3 regions of the Thalassiella azotivora genome follow, and region 2 is predicted to be linked to each of the others. Evidence: riboswitches for the same ligand, from Rfam matches in the RefSeq annotation. Region 2 holds a riboswitch; each other region holds the start of a gene.
The links. Region 2 has a riboswitch for S-adenosylmethionine ahead of ACYVQV_RS08550 (aminotransferase class V-fold PLP-dependent enzyme). Riboswitches for the same ligand answer to the same signal wherever they lie in the genome.
Positions count from the first base shown of each region.

Region 1: linked by a shared signal. The riboswitch ahead of ACYVQV_RS05335 (bifunctional o-acetylhomoserine/o-acetylserine sulfhydrylase) and the one ahead of ACYVQV_RS08550 (aminotransferase class V-fold PLP-dependent enzyme) in region 2 are both predicted to bind S-adenosylmethionine.
Region 3: linked by a shared signal. The riboswitch ahead of ACYVQV_RS11585 (methionine ABC transporter ATP-binding protein) and the one ahead of ACYVQV_RS08550 (aminotransferase class V-fold PLP-dependent enzyme) in region 2 are both predicted to bind S-adenosylmethionine.

Region 1 is NZ_BAAGTX010000005.1:164,487-169,319, forward strand. Features, by position in the region: gene ACYVQV_RS05335 (bifunctional o-acetylhomoserine/o-acetylserine sulfhydrylase) at 1-1,175, opposite strand, end outside; SAM riboswitch class IV at 1,371-1,486, opposite strand; gene ACYVQV_RS05340 (DUF4192 domain-containing protein) at 1,569-2,792, opposite strand; gene ACYVQV_RS05345 (YkvA family protein) at 2,951-3,337, opposite strand; gene ACYVQV_RS05350 (matrixin family metalloprotease) at 3,502-4,242, opposite strand; gene ACYVQV_RS05355 (EcsC family protein) at 4,345-4,833, opposite strand, start outside.
Region 2 is NZ_BAAGTX010000010.1:75,232-80,064, reverse strand. Features, by position in the region: gene cysD (sulfate adenylyltransferase subunit CysD) at 1-335, shown strand, start outside; gene ACYVQV_RS08560 (sulfate adenylyltransferase subunit 1) at 335-1,642, shown strand; gene cobA (uroporphyrinogen-III C-methyltransferase) at 1,690-2,892, shown strand; SAM riboswitch class IV at 3,068-3,179, shown strand; gene ACYVQV_RS08550 (aminotransferase class V-fold PLP-dependent enzyme) at 3,210-4,625, shown strand; gene ACYVQV_RS08545 (acyl-CoA dehydrogenase family protein) at 4,645-4,833, opposite strand, start outside.
Region 3 is NZ_BAAGTX010000015.1:3,867-8,699, reverse strand. Features, by position in the region: gene ACYVQV_RS11595 (PEP/pyruvate-binding domain-containing protein) at 1-1,903, opposite strand, end outside; gene ACYVQV_RS11590 (TetR family transcriptional regulator) at 2,073-2,807, shown strand; SAM riboswitch class I at 2,915-3,023, shown strand; gene ACYVQV_RS11585 (methionine ABC transporter ATP-binding protein) at 3,109-4,122, shown strand; gene ACYVQV_RS11580 (ABC transporter permease subunit) at 4,176-4,775, shown strand.

The sequences.
Region 1 (4,833 bases), on a different contig from region 2:
GTGGAGGCGGGGTGGATGACCAGCGACCGGACGTCCCCGATGTTCGCCACGTGGCTGTGCAGCGTCAGCGCCTCCACGAACCGGCGTCCGGCCTCGACACCGCCGGCGAGCTCGAAGGACAGGACCCCTCCGACGCCCTTCGGGGCGTACTTGCGCGCGCGCTCGTGCCAGGGGCTGCTGGGCAGACCGGCGTAGGCGACGGAGCGGACCTCGTCCCGGTTCTCGAGCCACCGGGCGACGGCCTCGGCGTTCTGCACGTGCCGCTCGACCCGCAGGCTCAGGGTCTCCAGGCCCTGCGCGATGAGGAAGGCGTTGAAGGGCGACACCGCGGCACCCAGGTCGCGCAGCAGCTGGACCCTGGCCTTGAGCACGTACGACAGGTTCGCGCCGAGCGGGCTGCCGACGCCGAGGTCCCGGGCGTAGACCAGCCCGTGGTAGCTCGGGTCCGGCTGGTTGAACCCCGGGAAGCGCTGCGGGTCGCGCGCGTAGTCGAAGGTGCCGCCGTCGACGATGACGCCGGCGATGGACGTGCCGTGGCCACCCAGGTACTTGGTGGCGGAGTGGATGACCACGTCGGCGCCCCACTCCAGCGGGCGCACGAGGTAGGGCGTGGCGACGGTGTTGTCCACCACCAGCGGCACGCCCACCTCGTGGGCGACGCCCGCGACGCCCTCGATGTCGAGCACGTCCTGCTTGGGGTTGGGGACGGTCTCGGCGAAGAAGGCCTTGGTGCTCTCGGTGGCGGCGCGGCGCCAGGCGTCGAGGTCGTCGGGGTCGCTGACGAAGTCGACCGTGACACCCAGCTTCGGGAAGGTGTGCCGCAGCAGGTTGTACGTGCCGCCGTACAGGCTCGGGCTCGCGACCACGTGGTCCCCGGCCTCGGCGACGTTGAGCAGCGCCAGGGCCTCCGCCGACTGCCCCGACGAGACCAGCAGAGCGCCGACGCCGCCCTCGAGGTCGGCGACGCGCTGCTCGACCGCGTCGGTGGTGGGGTTCATCAGGCGCGTGTAGATGTTGCCGAACTCCTTGAGCCCGAACAGGTTCGCCGCGTGGTCGGTGTCGTCGAAGACGTAGGACGTCGTCTGGTAGATCGGCAGCGCGCGGGCGCCCGTCGTCGGGTCGGGGGCCTGCCCCGCGTGGATCTGCCGGGTCTCGAAGGACCATCCCTGCGTCATGGTGTGCCTCCTGGGTCGTGGATGAGGGGGCGGCCCGTCCTGGGGCCGGGGGCGACGCCGCCCGGGGCGGGTCGCGCCGCGCCGGGACCAGGTGGTCCGGAGCGCGCGACGGGGCGGGGGTGGCGTCAGCGACGCATTCGACGGGTCGTTCGACAGGTCACGGCGGCCTCCTCGGGTACCGGGGCCCGTGCCGCGGGCCCGCGCTTGCCGGGCGCCGTCGCGGCGTCCGACCCGGTCATCACCCGGGGCACCCCACCGCGGAGGAGGGTTGCCGCCCAGCGAGCCGGGGCTTGGCGCTGGGACTCATGACCTGTGAAGGAGGGTACGCGAGCGCCGACCGGCCACGACAACCGCGTCTCGCCAGTCGGACCGCTCGTCTCGCCCGTCACCCGATCAGCCGCGTGCCACCTGCAGGTCCCGCTGCCGGTCCGCCTCCGCCCACCCGGGCGGGATCCCACCGTCCAGGCAGCGCCGCAGCAGGCCCGCCAGGGAGTGCCCGGGGTCGGCGGCCAGGGCGAGGTCGCACAGGTCGGAGGCGGGGGCGCCGTCGCCCGCCCACCAGGACATCCACGCGAGCACCGCCAGCGGCGGGGCAGCCTCCGGGCCGTCCGACACCCGGACGAGGTGGCGCAGCACCGTCCCGGCCGCCTCCAGCCGAGCGCGCTCCGGGCGCAGGGGGTCGCGGGCTCCGAAGACGCGGTCGAGCAGACGCCCCGCCTCCCGGTCGCCGGCCCCGCGGGACAGCAGCCGCTCCGGGCCGTCGCCGGCACCGGGAGCGCACGCCAGCATCATGGCGTCGCGCAGCACGGGGTCGGCCAACCCGGCCAGCAGGGCGGCGTCCTGCACGAGCGCCACCGCGACGTCCACGTCGCCGTCCACCGCCCGCTCCCCCGAGCCGCCCGTGCCGTCGCCCGCGCGCAGGCGGTGGGACCAGGTCCGCAGGACCTCCTGGCGCCACCGGACGAGATCGGCCGTGTCCTGAGGGGGCACGGCACCGGGCCGTAGGGCGGCCTCCCGGACCGCCCGACGGACGGACGCAGCGGCGGGTGACAGGTCGCCGAGGAGGTCCCCGCGTCCCGACGCGACGCTCAACCCCCGGTAGACCAGCTCCGCCTGCGCCTGGCTGTCCCGCACCTCGTCCAGCGGTCGCCCGTCCGCCGGGCAGCAGTCCCCCGCGCAGGTCAGGCAGCGGTAGCGCCCGCCGCCCACCCACCAGGCGTCCAGCAACGGGATGCCGTGCTCGGCCAGCGCCGCCGCGGCCAGCGCCACGACGTCCGCGGCACGGTCGTCCGCGGCACGGTCGTCCGCGGCACGGTCGTCCGCCGGTGCGCCGACGTCCTGCGGCAGGGTGCGTCCCGGGTCGGCGTAGACCACCAGCACCGCGGCGCGGGCCCCGTCGCGACGCAGGTGCCCGGCGACCGTCCCGCACAGGGACTCCACCTCGTGGCGCGGCCAGCTGCGGTCGGGCAGGTCGGCGCGGGCGACGAGACCGACCCGCTGGCGCGGCCCGCGCAGACTCATCAGGACCAGGCTGTCGGTCGGGACGTACCCGAGCTGGTACGGCACGACCGCCAGGAGGTCGCGGGGCTCGCTGACGCGGATCGTCGGTGTGCTCATGGGCCACGACCCTGGCCGTGCGCGCGCCGGCGGCGCGCGGTCAGGTGCGGTGGCTGTGGACGGCCGGCCCCGTGACGGCGCCTGTGGACGTCTCGTACCGCACGGCCCGTCGGACGGCGCGACCCAGCCGCGGGGCCGCCGCCCTCGAGCCTGCGGTGTCAGACCACCTGTCCGGGGACGACCCGGGGGTCGGTCGGCGCCGTCGTCGAGGGCGAGCCCCCCGCCTCCCACTCGAGGAACGCCTCGGCCTCGGTCAGCAGCGCGCCGGCGAGCCAGGCGAGGACGACGGCGTCGTCGGCGAGGCCCACGACGAGCAGGGCGGCCTCAGGCAGCAGGTCCACCGGGGACACGACGTAGAGCCCGGCCAGCAGCATCAGGCCGAGGCGACCGGGCGTCGTGCCCTGGTAGCGCCCCCGCAGCGTCGCGACGACCAGTCGCGGGACGGCGGAGAGCACGCTGGCCGTGCTCGGACCTCCGGGGCGCCGGCGACCGCTCAGGGTCGCCCACAGGGTGCGCAGCGCGGCTGCGCGTCGCGTCGTCCTCATCCGCCGGCTCCTCCCGTCCGCCTCGGGCGCCGCTCCAGGGCCCGCGGTCCGACCCGTCCAACGCCCGGCGGACGGCCGCTGTTCCGCGCACCCCGGGCACACCCCGGGCGCACCCCGGCGCGGCCAGCAGACCACGTCGCCGAGGACGGTCCGGACGACGGTGGTCAGGACCCGGCGCCGCAGGGCCTCGAGGACACCGCGAAGAGGCCGCGCAGGTCCCCGTCACCGAAGTCGGTGCCCAGCGGCGTGGTCGTGGGGTGCATCAGCTGGGCCGGGTCCTCCACGTGGCCCAGGCCCAGCAGGTGCGCCAGCTCGTGCAGGACCACCGCCCGGGCCCGCGCGACGCCGGCCTGCCGGTTCGCGAGGTCGCCCAGCGTGCCGGTGTCGAGCACCACCTGGCCGGTGACGTACCGGAGGTCACCGCCGGACCCCGCCACCGGGTGCGGTGCGGCGTACCCGGCGACGTCCCCGGCGAGCCAGGGTTCGCTCGTCCCGTCGGACCAGGCGACCAGGACGGGCGCCCAGCGGTCGCCGTACCGGCTGCGCTGGACCGGCTCACGGGTGGCCGAGGGCAGCTCGTCCGTCGCGCCGTCGTGCACCAGGACGAAACCCGTGACCTGCTCGACGCGGGCGACCGCGTCCGCGAGAACGAACGCACCGGACGGCGGCGCGCCCGCGTCGTTGACGACGTAGTGCAGCGGTCGGCAGGGGTCCCACCCGACGGGTGAGCCGTCGTCCTGCTGCATCAGCAGCGAGTAGCCGCCCGACCCGGGCGGGGCCGCCAGCGGGGTCCCGATGGGAACGGGCGAGGCGTCGTCAGGGACCGGTGGGCCCGACCACGACGACCCGTCGGCGCCGGTGAGGGCGCAGCCCGCGAGGGCCGCGACGGCCACGAGCACGGCCACGACCGGCACGCGGGCGCGCCGCCGCGCTCCGCTGCTGCTGCTCGCGACACCGCCCACACCCGCCCATCGGCACCGGGCGCCCCGACATGAGCCCGCCGGCGGCTACCGCCCGGGCTCGAGCTGGTGCTGGGCGATGAGCTCGCGCCGTGCGTCGCCGGCGATCCGGCGCAGCAGCCACCAGTCCAGCCCCGCGCCGATCGCGCCGCCCGCGAGCGGGACGGCGCGCCCGAGGCGGCCGAGCCCCTTGGTGCCCAGCTGCGACAGGAGGCGGAAGCCGATGCCCTTGTTGAGGACCATGAGCGCCGGCGCCGGGAGCCTCTGCATCGCCAGACCCGCCACCCGGCCCCCCGGGTTCAGCCCCGCCTTGGTCAGCAGCGACGTCGAGTCCGCGCCGACCAGGACGAGCAGGACGGCGGACCGGACCTCCGGACGCGACAGGTCGTACCCGCGCAGGTGCGCGATGGCCCCGACCATCCGGGTCGCGACCGTGTAGAAGCCCGCGACGTTCACGGGCAGCGCGACCGGCAGGGTGACGAAACCGCCGAGTCCGGTCACGAAGCCGTTGGCCGCCGCGAGCCGGACGTGGGTGGT
Region 2 (4,833 bases):
TCGACGTGTGGCGGTACATCGCCTCCGAGGACATCGAGCTGCCCAGCCTGTACTACGCGCACGAGCGCGAGGTGTTCGAGCGCGACGGCATGCTGCTGGCCGTCGGCCCGTACTCCACGCCCCGGGACGGCGAGCAGGTCACCACCCGCACCGTGCGGTACCGCACCGTCGGCGACATGTCCTGCACCGGGGCGGTGGAGTCCGGCGCCGCGACCGTCGAGGACGTCGTCGTCGAGGTCGCCGCCAGCCGCCTCACCGAGCGCGGGGCCACCCGCGCCGACGACCGGATCTCCGAGGCCGCCATGGAGGACCGCAAGAAGGAGGGCTACTTCTGATGAGCACGCTCCTGCGCCTGGCGACCGCCGGCTCGGTGGACGACGGCAAGTCGACGCTCGTCGGCCGGCTGCTGCACGACTCCAAGTCGGTCCTCGCCGACCAGCTCGACGCCGTCGAGCGGGTCAGCCGCGACCGCGGCCTCGGCACCGCCGACCTCGCGCTGCTCACCGACGGCCTGCGGGCCGAGCGCGAGCAGGGCATCACCATCGACGTCGCGTACCGGTACTTCGCCACCGCGGCCCGTTCGTTCGTCCTCGCGGACTGCCCCGGGCACGTGCAGTACACCCGCAACACGGTGACCGGCGCGAGCACCGCGGACGCCGTCGTGCTGCTGACCGACGCCCGCAAGGGCCTGCTGGAGCAGACCCGCCGGCACCTTGCCGTGGCGGCGCTGTTGCGTGTGCCGCACGTGCTGCTCGCCGTCAACAAGATGGACCTCGTCGGCTTCGACGAGGCGGTGTTCCGCCGGATCGCCGACGAGGTGTCGACGGTCGCCCGCGAGCTCGGGCTGCCCGACGTCCGGTCCCTTCCCGTGTCGGCGCTGGACGGCGACAACGTCGTCGACCGCTCCGAGCGCACCCCCTGGTACGACGGGCCGAGCCTGCTGGAGCTGCTGGAGCAGCTGCCCACCGCGGACGAGCCGTCCGTGGAGCGGTTCCGGCTCCCCGTGCAGGTCGTGATCCGCCCGCAGGGCGCAGCCCGCGACCCTCGGTACGTCGACTACCGCGGGTACGCCGGGCAGGTCGCCTCGGGCGTGGTGAAGGTCGGCGACCCGGTCGTCGTCCTGCCGTCGGGGCGCACCACGACGGTCGCGGGCATCGACACCGCCGACGGGCCGCTGGCGGAGGCGTTCGCGCCGCAGTCGGTGACCGTCCGGCTGGCCGACGACGTGGACGTCGCCCGCGGTGACCTCATCGCCGCGGCCGCCGACGCGCCGGAGGTGACGCAGGACGTCGAGGGCACCGTCTGCTGGCTGTCCGACCGCGACCTGGTACCCGGGCAGCGGGTGCTGCTCAAGCACACGACCCGGGTCGTGCAAGCGGTCGTGAAGGACGTCGTCGGGCGGCTCGACCTCGACGAGGTGGAGCTCGAGCCCGCGGACCGGCTGTCCCTCAACGACATCGGCCGGGTCCGGCTGCGGCTCGCGGCTCCCGTGGCCGCCGAGCCGTACGTGGAGTCGCGGCGCACCGGGGCGTTCCTGCTCGTCGACGGCCAGGACGGCGGGACGCTCGCCGCGGGGATGGTCGGGGACCCGCTGGCCGCCGTCCGCCACCCCGACCAGCTCGCCGGCGCCTACGCCATCTGACCGCACCGCCCGCGACCGCCCAGCCCCTTCTCGACCCAGGAGACGCGATGACGTACCCCATGACGCTGCGGGTCGCCGGCCGTCGCGTGCTCGTCGTCGGCGGGGGACCGGTCGCGGCCCGGCGCGCCCGTTCGCTCGTGGACGCGGGGGCCGACGTCCACCTGGTCGCGCCGTGGGCGTGCGAGGACGTCGCCGACCTCGCCGCGGCGGGCGCGTTGGTCTGGCACCGGCGGGACTACGCCGTCGGTGACCTCGACGGCGCCTGGTTCGTCCACACCGCGACGGGGGACGCGGACGTCGACGCGCGGGTCGCCGCCGACGCGGAGGCCACCCGGGTGTGGTGCGTCAACGCGGGGGACGCCGAGGCGTCGTCTGCGTGGACGCCCGCGGTCGCACGGGTCGACGACGTCACCGTCGCGGTCTCCGCCGGCGGGGACCCGCGACGGGCGGCCCGGCTGCGGGACGGCGTCGCGGCGGCGCTGGAGACCGGCGACCTCCCGCTGCGCCGGCACCGCCGCCGCGCGCCGGGCTCCGTCAGCTCCGTCGGTTCCGTGGCGCTCGTCGGCGGCGGACCGGGGGACGACGCGCTGCTCACCACCCGCGGGCGGCGCCTGCTGGCCGAGGCGGACGTCGTCGTCGTCGACCGGCTCGCACCCCGGTCGGTCGTGGACCGGCTGGACGACGACGTGCTCGTCGTCGACGTCGGCAAGACCCCGGGGAACCACCCCGTGCCGCAGCACGAGATCAACGCGCTGCTCGTCGAGCACGCCCTGCTCGGGCGGCGGGTCGTCCGGCTCAAGGGCGGCGACCCGTACGTCCTCGGCCGCGGTGGGGAGGAGCTCGCCGCCTGCCGGGAGGCCGGCGTCCCGGTCGAGGTCGTCCCCGGCGTGACCAGCGCCGTCGCGGTGCCGGCCGCCGCCGGCATCCCGGTCACCCATCGCGGCGTGGCGAGGTCGTTCAGCGTGCTCACCGGGCACGACGAGCTGGCCGCCGTCCCGGGCGGTGGTGAGCACACCGTCGTCCTGCTCATGGGCGTGACCCGGCTCGCGGACAGCTGCCGCACGCTCGTCGAGGGTGGCCGGTCGCCGTCCACCCCGGTCGCGGTCGTGGAGAAGGGGTACGGCCCCGACCAGCGCGTCACCGTCGGCACGCTCGGCACGATCGCCGCCCGCGCCGCCGAGGTCGGCGTCCAGGCGCCGGCTGTCGTGGTCGTCGGGGACGTCGTCCGCCTCGGCCCCGCCTGGACCTGACCGACCGCGCACCCCCCTCCCGGGTCCGCACTCAGCGGGCTGAGTGCCCCAAACGGCGCCCGGGGTGCGCACTCAGCGGGCTGAGTGCGCCATCGGGGGGACGGTCGGTCCGAGGGGCGAGACGTTCTGGCCCGCCCCTTGGACGGCGTCCGTCTCGTCTCCTACTCTCGTCACAGGTCATGAGCGCCAGCGCCAAGCCCCGGCTCGCTGGCCGGCAACCCTCCTCCGCGGTGGGGTGCCCCGGGTGAGGACCTGGCCGTACCGAGGTGGTGCGGCAAGTGCGGACCCGTGCGGGTCCCCGGCCCGACGAGGTAGTGATGACTTTCGTGTCCGAACGGCGCACCCCCACCTGCTCGACCGGCTCGACGACCGGCGCCCCCACGCCGAGCGCCGCCAGCGAGCCCCTGCTGCCCGTCGTCGGCGGTGACCTGCAGGTCCCGCTGGCCACCGGCGGCACCACCCGCTACGCCAACCTCGACTACGCGGCGAGCGCCCCCGCGCTCGAGGTCGTCGTCGAGCACGTCGAGAAGGTGCTGCCGTACTACGCGTCCGTGCACCGCGGCGCGGGGTTCGCCTCCCAGGTCAGCACCGCGCTGTACGAGGCGTCCCGGCAGGCGGTCGCGGACTTCCTCGACACCCGCGCGGACGACGTCGTGGTCTTCACCCGGCACACCACCGACAGCCTCAACCTGCTCGCCGGGTGCGTCCCCGAGGGCGGGCGCGTGGTCGTCCTGGACCTGGAGCACCACGCGAACCTGCTGCCGTGGCAGCGGATCGCGCACGAGGTCCTGCCCGTCGCCGACACCCTCGAGGACACGCTCACGGCTGTCAGCCGGGCGCTGGCGACCGCCCCGACCGCGCTGCTCGCGATCACCGGAGCCAGCAATGTCACCGGTGAGGAGCTGCCCGTCGACGTCCTCGTGGCCCTGGCTCACGCGCACGGCACCCGGGTCGTGGTGGACGCCGCCCAGCTGGCCCCGCACCGTCGGATCTCGCTGCGCCGCAGCGGGGTCGACTACGTGGCGTTCTCCGGGCACAAGATCTACGCGCCGTACGGCGCGGGTGTCCTCGCCGGCCGGCGGGACTGGCTCGACGCCGGCCGCCCGCACCTCGCAGGGGGAGGTGCGGTGCGGTCCGTGGCGGTCGAGGAGACCACGTGGGCGCCGGCGCCGCAGCGGCACGAGGCCGGGTCGCCGAACGTGGTGGGCGCGGCTGGGCTGGCCGCCGCCTGCCGCGCGGTGGCCTCCCTGCCGGACGGTGCGCTGGAGGTCCACGAGAGCGCGCTGCGGGAGCGCCTCGTCCGTGGTCTCGCCGCGCTGGACGGCGTCACGGTCCACCGGGTCTGGGACGACAGCCCGTCGACCATCGGCGTCGTGACGTTCACGGTGGACGGGTTCGACCCGGGCCTGGTGGCCGCGGTCCTGTCCGCCGAGCACGGCGTCGGCGTGCGTGACGGGAAGTTCTGCGCGCACCCGCTGCTGGCGCGGATGGGGCTGGACGACGGCGCGGTGCGCGCCAGCGTCGGGGTCGGGTCCCGGCTGGACGACGTCGACCGGCTCGTCGCCGGGGTGCGCGCCCTCGTGACCGACGGTCCCCAGGTCGAGTACGTGCTCGCGGACGGCCGCTGGGCACCGGCGGCCGACCCTCGGGGTGTCGCCGACGTGCTGGAGTCCCTGACGGGGACGCGGCCGGCCGAGGTGCTGGCGCCCGCGTCGCCCTGTCAGGACGACTGAGCCGACGGGCCCGTCGTGGTCAGCGTCCGCGCTGCCCGGGGCCGAGCGAGCGCAGCAGGCTGCGGCCGATGACGAGACGCTGGATCTGGTTGGTGCCCTCGAAGATCTGCGTCACCTTCGCCTCGCGCATGTACCGCTCGGCCGGGAAGTCGCGCGTGTAGCCGGCGCCGCCGAGCACCTGGACGGCGTCCGTCGTCACGCGCATCGC
Region 3 (4,833 bases), on a different contig from region 2:
GCAGCTCGCGGACGACGAGCACGTCGCCGGGGGACGGCGGGTGGCGTACGGAACCGTGCGCTACGGGTCCGCTACCGCGTCCGCCCCCGGCGCCGACGCCGCCACCACGGTGCGCCCCGGCTCGCTCGGCGGGCACGACGTCGCCGTCGGGCGTGAGCCGGAACCTGGCGGGCAGGGGCGTGCTCAGGGCGGACGCGACGTCGTCCGCGCGGCGGGTGCGCAGGTCCGCGGGAGGCGTCCCGTCGCGCACGGCGCTCGCCAGGGCGTCGAGGTCGAGCAGGGCGACGGACGCGGGGCTGTCCACCAGCCCGCGGTCGGCCAGCCGTCGTCCCAGCACCCACGCGACGCGGGCGGTGAGCTCCTGGACCCATCGGGCGCGCAGGCGCAGCAGCTCGCGCGGGCCGAGGTCGCCGAGCTGCTTCCCTGACGTCGGCCCTGACGTCGGTCCCGTCGGGGCGGGGGGCAGGCGCGGCGGCTCGCCGACGACCGGCGGGACGAGCGCCAGGAGCACCGGGTGCCGCCGCAGCAGCCCGTCGGCGGGTCGTTGGTCGGGGAGCCCGGGCCGTGCGCCGTCGTGCGCACCGGCCAGGACGTCCAGCGCGACCTGCGCCGCGGTCACCGGGGACGGCGCGAGCAGCGTCCCGGCGAGGACCTCGTCGCGGTGCAGGCGCCGCAGCAGGTCGCTCGCGGTGGCCAGGAGACCGACGAGCTCGTCGTCCGGAGCGTCGAGGTCCGCGGCGGCGAGCACCGCGTCGACCTCGGCGACGAGGGCCGCCGTCCGCGCCGGCAGGGCCGCCCGGAGCCGGCCGACGCGCCAGGCCGCGTGCAGCCGCCGCGCCCCCGGCCGCGGGTCGAGCAGCGCCAGGCCGTGGCGGTGCGCCGGCACGTACCCGAAGAGCTCGAGGTCGGCCGCGACCCGCCCGTGCACCGTGGTGACGACCGGTGACGTGGACAGGCGCCGTGCGGTGACGGCGCGGCTCTCCCGCAGCGCGCTGACGACGCCGTCGCGCAGCGGCACCAGCCACAGCTCGACCTCCAGGGGTGCCAGGGGGTCCGGGAAGGTCTCAGCGACCGGTCCGGGGCCGAGCACCGGGCCGGTCGCCAGCGATGCCGTCCCGGTCGCCGTGACCGGTCGGCTCTGCAGCAGCAGCAGGCTGCCGGAGCGGTCGAGGGCCCACTCGACGTCCTGCGGCCCGCCGAAGACCGTGGCCACGCGGGAGGCGAGCCGGGCCAGGGCGCGCAGGTCGCCGCCGTCGAGCAGCGACGACCCGGTGCGCCGCCTGCCGTTGCCGTTGGCGTGGACGAGCCGGCCGCGCCGGGTCAGCACGTACCGCTGCGCGGCGACGCGACCGCTGACCAGGGCGTCCGGCCCCCCGGCCACCGCCTCCACGACGAGGTGGGCGGGGTCGCCGGTGACGGGGTCGACGCCGAACATCACGCCGCCGCGGTCCGCGGCGAGCATCGGCTGCACGAGCACGGCCATCGGCGCGACGTCGTCCGGACCGGCGACGCGGTCGGCGGACCGCAGCACGCGCTCGACGGCCGCGAGGAACGCCTCCCAGCCGCGGACGTCGAGGACGCTGGTGAACTGCCCCGCCATCGACGAGGCCGCGACGTCCTCGACGGTGGAGGAGGAGCGCACGACCAGCGGCACCTCCCCGCCCCGGGCCAGCTCCCGCCACGGACGCCGCAGGGCCTCCGCGGCGTCGGGCGGCAGCTCGCGGCCGCAGGCCAGGAACCGCCGGTGGACGTCGGTGGTCACGGCGAAACCGGCGACGACCGGCAGCCCGGCACCAGCGGCGCGGGCCAGTGACGAGGCCTTCGCGCCGACCAGCCCGGCGTCTCGCGCCGCTGCATCGTCCAGCCGGACGGTGGCTGTCGTCCGCGTCGTCGTCGTCGCCATCGCGTCCCCTGACGCCCCGGCCCCCCGCGTGCGACCGGCCGGTCGACCGGTCACGTCGATCCTGCCGAGGCGTGCGGTGACGGGGCAGGGCCGGAGGTCCCGCGGGCACCCGGCGGCACCCGGCGGCACCCGGCGGCACCGTGGCGCGGCCGGCCCTACGCTGCCTGCCGTGACCGACGCGACGCCGGACCCGCGGACCAGGGTGCGGTCCGCCGTGACGGACGCCGCCCTGGAGCTGTTCGCGCAGCGGGGGTACGACGGCACCACGGTCGACGCGGTCGCCGAGCGGGCCGGGGTGGCCCGGCGCACCTTCTTCCGGCACTTCGCCACCAAGGACGACGCGGTGCTCCCGGACCACGAGGCGCTGCTGGGACGGGTCCAGGCCGTCCTCGACGGCTGGGACGGCGACCCGCTCGACGCCCTGCTGCCCGCGGCCCACGTCGTCCTGGACGCCTACCTCGCCGAGCGGGAGGTGGCGGTGGCCCGGTACGGCGTCCTCGCCCGGGTGCCGGAGCTGCGGGAGCGCGAGCGCGCCGTCGTCACCCGGTACGAGCGGGCGTTCGCGTCGTTCCTGCGCGCCCGGCTGCCCCGCGGGACGGAGGGCCCGCCCGCAGGGGCACCGGCGGGGGCGGCCTCGCCGGCGGACGTGCTGCCCGACGTGCTCGCCGCCGCGCTCGTCGCCGCGCACAACGGGGTCCTCAGGCAGTGGCTGCGCGACCCCGCCGGCGTGGACGCCGCGGCGCGGCTCGACGAGGCGCTCGGCTGGGTCGTGCGGTCCCTCACGGAGGGGCCGGTCGCGCCCAGGCGCGCCGCGGGAGCGGACGTCGGCGCCGCGCAGACCCTGCGCAGGATCCGGGCCCTGGCGGACGAGGCGCTGCGCGGCGAGGGCTCCGAGCCGGTCTGAGGGCGCGGAATGGGCGGTCGCGCGGATACCTGCTATCCACCACGCGTGCCGTCTCGCATGCCGGACGCATCGGCGGGTGCTGACCCTGCGCCGTAGGATTCATCCCATCACCATCCAGAGCGACTGAGAGACCTGGCTCGTCGACGTCGCAGCAACCACCGCGGACGGCTCATCGGAGCGCCCCCGGGGCGGTGCTAACGCCAGGACCGATGGAGCAGCACCACGCCGGCCCGACCGTCCGCGCCTGCCGCGACCCGGCAGCACGCGACGGCGCGCCCCGTCACCGTGAGGAACCCTCGACGTGATTCGCCTCGACTCGGTCCGCAAGGTCTTCCGACCACCCGGCCGCCCCGACCGCCAGGTCATCGCCCTCGACGACGTCACCGTCCACGTCCCCGCCGGCGAGGTGCTCGGCGTGGTCGGGCCGAGCGGCTCCGGCAAGAGCACCCTCGCCCGCTGCGTCAACCTGCTCGAGCGGCCGACGTCCGGGACGGTCACGGTCGACGGCGCCGAGCTCACCGCGCTCGCCGAACCCGAGCTCCGTCTGGCCCGCCGCCGGATCGGCATGATCTTCCAGCACTTCAACCTCCTCGACTCGCGCACCGCCGCCGGCAACGTCGAGCACCCGCTGCAGCTGGCCGGCGTCCCGCGCGCCCGGCGCCGCGCCCGCGCCGAGGAGCTGCTCGACCTGGTCGGGCTGGCCGACAAGCGCGACGTCCACCCCGCCCAGCTGTCCGGCGGGCAGAAGCAGCGCGTCGCGATCGCCCGCGCCCTGGCCGCCGAGCCCGCCGTGCTCCTCTGCGACGAGGCCACGTCGGCGCTCGACCCGGTCAGCACCGCGTCCGTGCTGTCCCTGCTGCGGCGACTGCGCGCCGACCTCGACCTCACCGTCCTGCTCATCACGCACGAGATGGACGTCGTCAAGGCCGTCTGCGACTCCGCCGTCCTGCTCGAGCACGGCAGGGTCGTGGACGCCGGTCACCTCGCCGACGTCAGCACCCGGCCCGACTCGGCGCTGGCCGACCACCTCGTCCCACCGCTGCCCCCGGTCGCCGTCGCGACCGGCCGCCACCTCGTCGAGGTCACCCTCACCGGGGACGTCGGCTCCGACGCCGTCCTCGCGCTGCTCGTGCGCGAGCACGGCCTCGACGTCGACGTCGCCGGTGGCCGCGTCGAGACCGTCGGCGGCCAGCGCTTCGGGCGCCTGCAGCTCGCCGTCGCCGGCGACGAGGCCGTGGTGGCCCGCGCGGCCACCGACCTCACCCGGCGCGGCGCCCACGTCAGCGCCCCGGCGCTCGCGGGGGTGACGCCGTGAGCTGGGACCGGATCGCCCCGCAGCTGCTCGACGCGACGTACGAGACGCTCTACATGGTCGGCGTCGCCACGACGCTGACCGTGCTGCTCGGCGTCCCGCTCGGGGTGCTGCTCGTGACCAGCGCCGCCGACGGCCTGCGACCGCACGCCGGCCTCCAACGGGTGCTCGGGGCGGTCGTCAACCTCGGCCGCGCCCTGCCGTTCATCATCCTGCTCGTCGCCGTCGCGCCGGTGACCCGGGCGCTGGTCGGCACCACCATCGGGTCGACCGCCACCATCGTCCCGCTGACGCTCGGCGCCGTGCCGTTCCTCGCCCGGCTCGTCGAGACGTCGCTGCGGGAGGTGTCGCCCGGCAAGGTCGAGGCCGCCGCGGCCATGGGCGCCCGGCGCCGCGACGTCGTCCGCACCGTGCTGCTGCCCGAGGCGATGCCGTCCCTCGTCGCGGGCGTCACCGTCACCGTCGTCGCGCTGGTCAGCTACTCCGCCATGGCCGGTGCCGTCGGCGGCGGGGGGCTCGGTGACTTCGCGATCCGCTACGGCTACCAGCAGTTCCGCGGTGACATCACGCTCGCCACCGTCGTCGTCCTGCTCGCCGTCGTGCAGGCCCTCCAGCTCGCCGGCGACCGGCTCGCCCGTCCCCTCGCGCACCGCTGACCGGCGCGAACCAGCAGACCCGCACCACCCGACCCGCACCACCGACAGGAAGTGACCG